One region of the Exiguobacterium sp. QJM3NY_9 genome, then DNA from elsewhere that is predicted to be linked to it. Evidence: riboswitches for the same ligand, from Rfam matches in the RefSeq annotation. Region 1 holds a riboswitch; the other holds the start of a gene.
The links. A riboswitch is a leader RNA that binds a small molecule or an ion and turns the genes downstream of it on or off. The one in region 1 is predicted to bind S-adenosylmethionine.
Positions count from the first base shown of each region.

Region 2: linked by a shared signal. The riboswitch ahead of metK (methionine adenosyltransferase) and the one ahead of AC0VYQ_RS14370 (Na+/H+ antiporter NhaC family protein) in region 1 are both predicted to bind S-adenosylmethionine.

Region 1 is NZ_CM149679.1:2,808,806-2,813,993, reverse strand. It holds gene AC0VYQ_RS14380 (aldo/keto reductase) at 1-575, opposite strand, end outside; gene AC0VYQ_RS14375 (hypothetical protein) at 734-934, shown strand; gene AC0VYQ_RS14370 (Na+/H+ antiporter NhaC family protein) at 977-2,284, opposite strand; SAM riboswitch class I at 2,365-2,468, opposite strand; gene AC0VYQ_RS14365 (metal ABC transporter solute-binding protein, Zn/Mn family) at 2,548-3,516, opposite strand; gene AC0VYQ_RS14360 (alpha/beta hydrolase fold domain-containing protein) at 3,686-4,645, shown strand; gene AC0VYQ_RS14355 (histidine phosphatase family protein) at 4,692-5,188, shown strand, end outside.
Region 2 is NZ_CM149679.1:2,286,352-2,291,539, forward strand. It holds gene mnmM (tRNA 5-(aminomethyl)-2-thiouridylate-methyltransferase MnmM) at 57-647, shown strand; gene AC0VYQ_RS11720 (alpha/beta fold hydrolase) at 686-1,390, opposite strand; gene AC0VYQ_RS11725 (N-acetyltransferase family protein) at 1,469-1,957, opposite strand; gene metK (methionine adenosyltransferase) at 2,099-3,307, opposite strand; SAM riboswitch class I at 3,436-3,562, opposite strand; gene pckA (phosphoenolpyruvate carboxykinase (ATP)) at 3,795-5,188, shown strand, end outside.

The DNA of each region.
Region 1 (5,188 bases):
AGGAACTTACCTTGCATGAGTGGGCTCCATGCTTCGACTTGAATGCTGTGATCCTGCAAGTATTCATGCAATTCATGCTGTGGAAGTTGTGGGTGAAGCTCGACTTGGTTAATCATCGGCGTCATGAGTCCTTCTTCAGCAAGCGTATCGAGATGATGTTCTTTGAAGTTCGAAACACCAATTGCTTTAATTTTACCCGCTTCGTACAGCTCGACCATGGCTTTCCATGCTTCGACATAACCTTCAACCGGCCAGTGAATGAGATAAAGATCGAGATAATCGGTTTCTAGTCGCTCAAGTGACTCAGCGAAAGCCTCTTTCGTCCGTCCGGCACGAATGTCATCGTTCCAAACTTTAGACGTCAAGAAGAGTTCTTCACGTTTCACGCCGCTTTCTTTGATTCCTTTTGCGACACCACGTTCGTTTTTGTAGACGGCAGCCGTATCGATATGACGGTAACCGACGCGAAGTGCTTCTGCGACGGCAGCCGGTGCTTCCGTCTCTTCATCGACTTGCCAGACACCGAACCCGATCTGTGGAATCGTGATACCATTTGAAAGTTTTGCGTATTGCATGTATATACTCCTCCTTCAATGAAACTAGAATATGGATTTGCCTGTTCAGTTTAGCATGAACTTAGCGGAACATCTGTTTTGATGCTCATAAGCAGGGAATATAGAATGGGAAAGAGAAGAAAGTCTACTGATGCATAAACGAAGAGAGGTGTAATATCATGGTGAAATCGATTAAAAAAGTACCAAAAGGAGTCTGGACAAGCATCGCAGCACTATTAGGTGCTCAAGCCACGTTCCTCTTCCTTGGTGCCCGCAAGACAGGACGCAATCCGTGGGTATGGGGTGGAGCAGGACTCGTTCAATTTCCGCTTCCGGCGATTGCCTATTTCATTTTGAATCGTCAAGAAAAACAGAAATAAAGTGAACCCCCGTCGCAGACGAAGCGACGGGGGTTGTTTGTTTTACGACATGTTGTTTTTTTGTGCGGCATCGCTCTTCCGGCGTGGGAAGCCGAAGAAGATTGCCAGTGATCCACAAACGAACAGTAAAAATGGATAGAACAAATAAGGAATCAGTTCGGGTGACGCCGTTTTCGTCAATTCAGCGGCAATCAAAAGTTGCGCTCCGTACGGGATGATTCCTTGAACACCACAGGAAAAGAGGTCGAGGATACTGGCTGACTTCTTCCGGTCGATGTCATACGTATCCGCGATTTCAGCAGCGAGCGGACCGGCGACAAGAATCGAAATCGTATTATTTGCTGTTGCGAGATTCGTTGCACTGACGAGGGCAGCCATACTGAACTCAGCTCCCCGGCGTTTCGAAATCTTTCGTGTCAGCGTTTCTTTGAGATAAGCAATTCCACCGTTATAGGTGATCAGGCTGACGAGTCCACCCATCAGCAACGTCAAGATTGAGATTTCTGCCATCCCCATCAATCCGTCAGACATCGCGAGGACAAACCCACTTACTCCGAAACTACCGTCGATCATTCCGATGATGCCTGTCAATAACGTCCCGCCGAGTAAGACGAGAATGACGTTGACACCAAAGAGGGCGAGCACGATGACGGAAAGATACGGAATCAGCTTATAAAATTCAAATGCTTTCGCTTCGACGATATCTCCGGAACCTGACACGAAAGCGAGTAAGATGACAGTGATGACGGCAGCAGGCAAGACGATTAAAAAGTTCGTTCTGAATTTATCACGCATGTTCGTTTTTTGTGTCCGGACAGCGGCGATTGTCGTATCTGAGATAAACGATAAGTTATCACCGAACATTGCTCCACCGACGACGGCAGCAGCGGCGAGTGCGACATTGACGCCCGTCGCGTCATGAATCCCGAGTGCGATCGGTGCAAGGGCAGCGATTGTGCCGGTCGAAGTTCCCATCGCCATCGAGATGAAAGCGGCAATGATGAACAATCCACTCATTAAAAGAGACTGGGGTAGGAAACTGAGTGCAGCGTTGACGGTCGCATCAATGGCTCCGATTGCATTCGCTGTTCCAGAAAATGTGCCAGCGAGTAAAAAGATGAAGACCATGATCATGATGTCCGGATTTCCGGCACCGCGGGCAATCCGCTCGACGGTCTGGTTGATGTCTCCCTTAGATGTCGCAGCAGCAAAAATCAAGGCGATTAAAGCTGCAATCAAGATGGGGAATTTGTAAAAGTCGTTATAGAAGATTCCTGCACCGATGAATAATACAAGAAAAACGAACAAGGGCAACAACGCCCATTTGTTCGGCGTAATCGTTTCGTTCATGTGAATCACTCCATTTCTTCAGCATACAAAAAAAGACCCCTTCGCAAGAAAGAAGGAGGTCTTTACTGAAAAAGACGCTCTTCTTATCTCTCAAGCCATAGCTTGCTGGATTTGGCACAGTACGAATCAATCGTCCGCTGCCGAAACATCATTGGGCCAGTCCCTCCGTTTCTCGCGATAAAAAGAAGTCATTTAGTTGTTTAGTCGTTGTTTAAAACACGTTTATTACCCTAACGTATCTTTTAATGCTTGTCAACTGTACCTTACTGCAGTGCTTGTTTGAGCGTCGTCACATTTTCGTTCATCAAATCAAAGTACGATTGATCTTGTTGATCTTTTGCGACGGACTCGAGGTTATGAATCGTAATCGATTCGGCACCGATTTCTTTTTGGATGACACGGGCGACCTTTGGCGACACCGTCTCTTCGAAGGCGATATAGTTTAAGTCATGCATCTCTGCTTCCTTGACGATGGCAGCCAGCTGTTTTTGGGACGGTTCGTCAGACGGTGAAATACCGGCAATCGGCAGTTGCGTGAAACCGTAACGTTCCGCCAAGTACCCGTATGCGGCATGCGTGACGAGAAGCTCCTTTTTCGAACCGGAGTCAACAGCTTTTTGTAAATTTTGGTCGAGTTCATCTGCTTGTTTGTTAAAGAGTGCGAGGTTTTTATCAAACGTTTCCTTCCGGTCAGGTGCTTCCTTTGCTAACGCGGTCGTAATCGAGTCAGCCATTTTCTTGGCGTTGTTCGGGTCGAGCCAAACATGCGGATCGTATTGTCCATGATCGTGCGACTCTTCTTCAGCCTCGTGATCATCATGGTCATCGTGTGCGTCTTCTTCGTGCGTATGAAGCGAAGCGGAAGCCTCGAGTAAGTCGATATTTTTGCTTGTCTCGACAAAACGAATGGAATTACCGGCTAAACTTTCCTTAATCTTTTCAGAGTACGGCTCAAGGGTTGTGCCGGTAAGTAAAAATAGATCGCCTTTCGCAATCGTCGTCAGTTGCTTCGGAGTCGGCTCATACGAATGCGGGTCGGCGCCAGGGGGAACGATTAATTCGACCTGGACGTCTGTGCCGCCGATTTCTTTTGCAATTGCTGCAGTCGCGAATGTCGACGTATAAATTTGCAATTTACCGTCTTCGTCTGAATTTGAAGGCGATGAGCCGCATGCGGCGAGCAGACTGGCAGTTACTGTCGCGATGGTTAACGCTGGAATGATTTTTTTCATATGTGAACCCTCCAAGATAATTAAAACGTAATTGTTCCGATTTGGACTTTCTAACTATATCCGACGGAAATTAAAGCGTCAAGTCGGAATGTTGTGAAGTTCTAGTTCAAAATAAATCGGGTAAGAGAAGAGTAGAAGTGAAATCGGAATGAGCCTTGGAGGTGATGAGGTGAAACGTGAAACAGCATGGTTGATGGGTGGCGCCGCTATTTTGACGACGGCTGCTGCTGGTGCGAGTATTTGGAATAATTATGGAGCCTTACTCAGATGGACGGAGCCGGTCTTGCCGCTTACCAAAAAGCAATTAGCACCACGAAATCTTTTGTACAAGACGGTCAATCAGCAGGATTTGACGTTAGATATTTATTATCCGCCGGGAGAAGGGCCGTTTCCGGTCGCGATTTATGCTCATGGCGGCGCATTCGTTCGTGGAAACCGTGATGATGTGTTTAGTTTTGCTCCAATCATCGACCGGTTTTTAGAACTCGGGATTGCCGTTTGCAGCATCGACTATCGTTTGTTTGAGGATGGCAGCTACTTTCCGGACAACCTGGAAGATGTTCGAGATGCCTTATGTTTTTTAAATCAACAAGCGGATGAATTACGCATCGCGCGCGGTCGCATGCTTTTATGGGGTGATTCAGCAGGTGGAGCCCTAATGTTGACGACGGCGCTTGCTCCGACTGAATTTATCGGCGAACAGGCGGAGGCGCATCTTCCTTTAATCAGTGGAGTCATCGCCTTGTATCCGCCGACGAATTTTCTGTTATTTAAATTCATTCAAACCTGGATTGCCCATATCAAGTTTTATGGGGGTGGACGTGAAGAATGGCGACAGTTGATGATGCGTGTCTCCCCGGCGACACATTTAAGTTCCGACTCGCCGCCGATCATGTTGCTGCACGGAAAAAAGGATCCGATTGTCCCGTTTGCTCAAGCACTCCACTTTGTTGAGAAGGGGGCGGATGTCGGGGCGGATGTTCGATTATTCTCTTTCCCGAATGGTACACATTCGCTGGCGAGCTTTGCCCAAACTGAAAATCCACTCAAAATTGAACGTTTGCTCGAACGAATCGAAGCCTTCAGTTGTCAAGTGCTTGTCTTACCGAAGCGAGAGGCGCTTCATTAGGAAACATGATACAATCAGTCATATTTCTTTAGAAGGAGACTGCAATATGACGGAAATTTGTTTAGTACGACACGGTCAAACGGACTGGAACTTAAACGAGCGGATTCAAGGACGTGAAGATATACCGCTTAACGAGACCGGTAGAAAACAGGCGGCTCTCAGTGCTGCCTACCTGGCAGAAGAACAGTGGGACGTCTTGATTTCAAGTCCGCTATCGCGAGCTGTCGAAACTGCTGAAATCATTGGTCGATCGATTGGTTTAAGCTTGACGGAAACGGATGAACGGCTTGTCGAGCGCGAATTTGGAACGGCTTCCGGTGAACCGGTCGCCGGAATTTACGAAGCAGTGCAGGCAAATGATGCAGAGCGCGTCCCGGGGCTTGAAACGGAAGCGGAAATTCAACAGCGTGTCTTCAGTGCGGTTGAAGAACTGACAGAAAAATATCGAGGAAAACGCCTCTTAGTCGTCTGCCATTCGCATACGATTAAAGCGGCACTCTCCTCGATTGATGAGACATTCAGTTACCGGACGCCGTTAAAAAA
Region 2 (5,188 bases), 520 kb from region 1:
AAGAATACGTGATGAACGAACAAAGAACAATCTTACTTGAACAGGAGCCTAAACCCATGTCACTAGCCCGCGTCTTACCTTATGCCAAAGAACTCTTAGAATCTGTCATCCACGAAGGAGATTGTGTCGTCGATATGACTGCCGGAAATGGTCACGATACCTTGTTTCTTGCGGAGCAAGTCGGACCAGACGGTCGTGTCATCGCCTTCGATGTACAAGAACAAGCGATTGAAGAAACGAAACGTCGTCTAGAAACCGCTCACGTCAAAGAGTGGGTCGATCTCTACCACGAAAGTCATATTCATGTTGGCGCACGCCTCGTTAATGAAGCCCGTCCGATTCGAGCGGGCGTTTTCAATCTTGGTTATTTACCAGGAAGTGACAAGTCCGTCACGACGACCGGTGAAGATACGTTAGAAGCGCTAGGTGCTTTGTTACCCGTCCTCGTACCCGGCGGTTTAATCGTCCTCGTCATCTATCATGGACATGTAGAAGGAAGACGGGAACGGGATGCTGTTCTCGATTATGTCGAAAGTCTTTCGCAGCAAGACTACGCCGTCTTACAGTATCGTTTTCTCAATCAACAAAACAATCCTCCTTTCATCATCGCCATCGAAAAAAAATTAAAAAAGCAAACACTCGATTAATAGTAAAAGACGCTGTCAGCACGACAGCGTCTTTTTTGTCATTCCTCAACCATCTTCAAAAAAAGCAATAATTTTTCAGCGAACCGTGTATTGAGACGTTCAAAGCTGAAATGCGGAAATCCATGGAGCCGTTGAAGATAGATTTGATCGCCACCCATTTTCCGGCAAATCTCTAACGTATATTTTACGTCCGCGAATTGATCGTCCGGTGCATAAAAACAAGCGAGGTTGACTCGCGGTAGTTTCTTCCGCTCTTCATCATGTAAGACGATTTCTTCTTCAATCTCCCGGTACTGTGCATATGTCAACTCACCAAGACGTGCCGTATCTTCACTATTTTGACCAAACGGCAACATCCCGAGTGGCGCATCCGGCCGAAAACGATCGAATGCACTTGCAAATACTTGTTTGACGCCACCGAGTTGTTTTGAATTATGCCAATCAAATAACGGCGAAATATACGACAAACTCGCAATCGGCAATTCATATTCCTGCAGTAGCCGGTTGACGACGAGTGCGCCCATGCTGCAGGCGATGATATGAATCGGTAACTTTCGTTTTCCGGCTTCTCGTAAAGCATCCTTCAGTAGTTGTTGATGTTCCTCAAGCGATATCCGGCGCGGTGCGTCTACACGTAACACTTCATAATCCTTTTCAAGGACTCGAATTAATGCATCGCTCGGCGTCGCTCGCAGTTGAAGGGGATAGACGAGTACGATAATCCCTGTTGCTTGATCTTCCACAAACTCACCTCTTCATACAAGTATCTCTGTATTATAACGTTTACATCTTGATGTCAAAAACCATCTTAAGTCGGATTTTCATTCATATATACGTTTTAAGCGTGTCACAGGTTCCACTTGACCGAAAATTTCTTCAGTCGTTTCACTTTCTTCTCTAAAACCGAAAGAGACTAGAAACTGGCGCGCTTTATAGTTTCGTGATTCAACGTAGACTTCAATCGGGGAAGCACCTTGGTGTTCAAGTTCACGAATCAACTTTCGTCCAATCCCATTTTGTTGATATTTCGGTAGTACATACAAGCGAACGATTTCCCACGTGCCGTCAACATCGATCGCATGGATGAAACCGACGATTTCTTCCTCGATAATGGCGACATTGAAATATTCTCCCCGCGCTTCCTCCGCCGTCCGAATTGCTCGAACGACTTCTTCTTGCGGATACGCCTCTTGTACGAAATGGGCTTTCGAGCTTTCCGAATAAATCTCTTCGTACGTATCCATCCAAGAGGTAATGGCAATATCATGAATGCGTGCCGCATCAGTAGGAATTGCTTCGCGTATCTCCATATCGGACTCCCCCTTTTTTCCGTTTACCGGTACATGTTCTTTTACCCTTTTCTAGAAAAATCATTCGTTTCCCTGCAAAGTTCGAGACAAACAAAAAAAGTTCAGAAACAAACTCATGCGAGTCTGCTTCTGAACTGAAAATTAAGCGAATCGTTTCGCTTGTTCTTCAAGAATTGCTGCTTTATCTGTTTGCTCCCATGGTAATTCGATATCTGTACGACCGAAATGACCATAAGCTGCTGTCTGACGATAAATCGGACGGCGGAGATCAAGCATGTTGATGATCCCTGCTGGGCGAAGATCGAAGTTTTCAGCAACGAGTTCGACGAGTTGTGCTTCTGGAAGTTTACCTGTTCCAAACGTATCAACTGCAATCGATACTGGGTGCGCGACACCAATCGCGTACGCAAGTTGAACTTCTGCTTTATCTGCAAGACCAGCAGCTACGAGGTTTTTCGCGACGTAACGTGCTGCATATGCTGCAGAACGGTCAACTTTTGTTGGATCTTTACCAGAGAATGCGCCGCCGCCATGACGTGCATATCCACCATACGTATCAACGATGATTTTACGTCCAGTTAATCCTGCATCACCTTGTGGTCCACCGATGACGAAGCGGCCTGTCGGGTTAATGAAGAACTTTGTTTCCGCATCGATGTATTCTGATGGAATCACAGGTGCGATGACATGCTCTTTCAGGTCTGCTTGGATTTGCTCAAGCGTCACTTCTTCTGCATGTTGTGTTGAGATGACGATTGTATCGACACGAACCGGTTCGTTGTTCTCATTGTATTCTACAGTTACTTGCGTCTTACCATCCGGACGGAGGTAGTCAAGTTGTCCAGTTTTACGGACTTCTGCGAGACGACGAGCAAGTTTGTGTGAAAGTGAAATCGGAAGTGGCATCAATTCAGGTGTTTCTTTCGTTGCATAACCGAACATGAGACCTTGGTCCCCTGCACCGATTGCATCGATTTCTTCATCTGACATGCTACCTTCGCGTGCTTCAAGCGCTTGGTCAACACCGAGAGCGATATCTGCTGATTGCTCATCGATTGAAGTCAATACAGCACAAGTGTCTGCATCGAAACCATATTTAGCGCGTGTATAGCCAATCTCACGAATTGTTTCGCGAACGACTTTCGGGATATCGACATAAGTCGATGTCGTGATTTCACCTGCGACGAGGACAAGTCCTGTCGTGACAGATGTTTCAGCAGCGACACGAGCATTCGGATCGGCTGCGAGGATTGCATCTAAGATAGAATCCGAGATTTGGTCACAGATTTTATCCGGGTGACCTTCAGTAACTGACTCCGACGTAAATAGTCGGCGATTAAGGTTTGTCATGTTTGACCCTCCCAAAAAAGAATTTGACGGTGTACTCATTTCCCCTAGTTGAGTGGGACGGTAAAATGAAAAAAACCTCTCCATGTCCAAAAAATGGTCAGGGAAAGGTTGTGCGTTCTTCCTTTACCCTCTTATCGTTCGAAGTGTTTACTTCGCTTCAGGAGAGCACCTTTTCCTTCATTAATAGAATTCTTAATGTAGGACGGTTGCCGGGTTTCTTCGGGCCTTGTTCCCTCCACCTGCTCAGAATAAGAGTATCCGTTACGAATTACATGATATAAAGTTGTGACCACTCTGTCAAGCTACGTTTTAATTTCTAGTCGAAACTTTCCCGAAGAGATGTTAAACTGTTAATGCTGAAAGCGTTTCCAGAAAAATAGAAATCAGCGCTAAAAAAGGATTGCTCATCCTTTAGTATGTCATATATAATAAATGTGTCATACTAAATGCCAGAGCTAAACCAACGTAGGGGAAAGGTGGGGTCAGGATGCCGATGACGGTCCTGAATATCGAAGAGCTACTCAAGAAGGAGCATGTGTTCAAACAACTATCTGTTGCTGAGCTAGTCGAACATGCAATTCGTAACGAAGAAGGGGTTCTTGCTGAAAATGGCGCTCTGTCTGTAGAAACGGGGAAATTTACAGGTCGTTCACCTAAAGACAAGTTCATTGTTCGCGATCAGTCATGCGAGTCACATATCGATTGGGGCCATGTCAATCAACCGATGGAAGCAGACAACTTCGAGCAACTTTTACAAAAAGTTCTTCGCTACATGAATGAAGCAGATCAGCTCTACTACACAGAAGCTGCTGCTGGTGCAGACACTCATTTTACCCTTCCGGTTCGGATTGTGACACAATATGCTTGGCATAATTTGTTTGCAAAACAACTATTTTTGCGTGAATATCCGACAGAAGCTGCTTTTGAGCCTTTCACGGTTATTTATGCGCCTCACTTCAAAGCAGATCCGAAAGTCGATGGAACGAATTCCGAAACGTTCATCGCCATGTCATTCGAACATCGGATTGTCTTAATCGGTGGAACGGAATATGCGGGCGAAATCAAAAAATCGATTTTCTCTGTCATGAACTACCTTTTACCTCAACGAGACGTCTTATCGATGCATTGCTCGGCTAACGTCGGTCATGAGGGTGACGTCGCTTTATTCTTCGGATTATCCGGTACTGGTAAGACCACACTGTCTGCTGACGACAGTCGTCAATTGATTGGTGACGATGAGCACGGGTGGTCCAACGACGGCGTCTTCAATATCGAAGGTGGCTGTTACGCAAAAACGGTCAACCTATCGCGCGAAAAAGAACCACAAATCTTTGATGCGATTCGTTTTGGCACTGTCCTCGAAAACGTCGTCCTCGATGATGCACGAATTCCTGACTATGATGATACGTCGAAAACGGAAAACACACGGGCCGCTTATCCGATTACAGCGATTGATAATATTGCAGTACCATCACGCGCCGGACATCCGAAAACGATTGTCTTTTTAACAGCTGATGCTTACGGCGTCCTGCCGCCAATCAGTAAGTTGACGAAGGAGCAAGCGATGTATCACTTCTTATCCGGGTATACATCGAAGTTAGCCGGGACAGAGCGTGGCGTAACAGAACCGGAAGCGACATTCTCGACATGCTTCGGTTCGCCTTTCTTACCGCTCATTCCTGAAAAATATGCAACGATGCTCGGTGAGCTCATCGACCGGCATGGTGTCACGGTCTACCTCGTCAATACAGGCTGGACGGGTGGCGCATATGGGACGGGAAGTCGGATGAAGCTTTCCTATACACGGACGATGGTCAATGCAGCTGTCAACGGCACGCTCGCTGATATCCCGACGGAAGAGCATCCGATTTTCGGGCTACA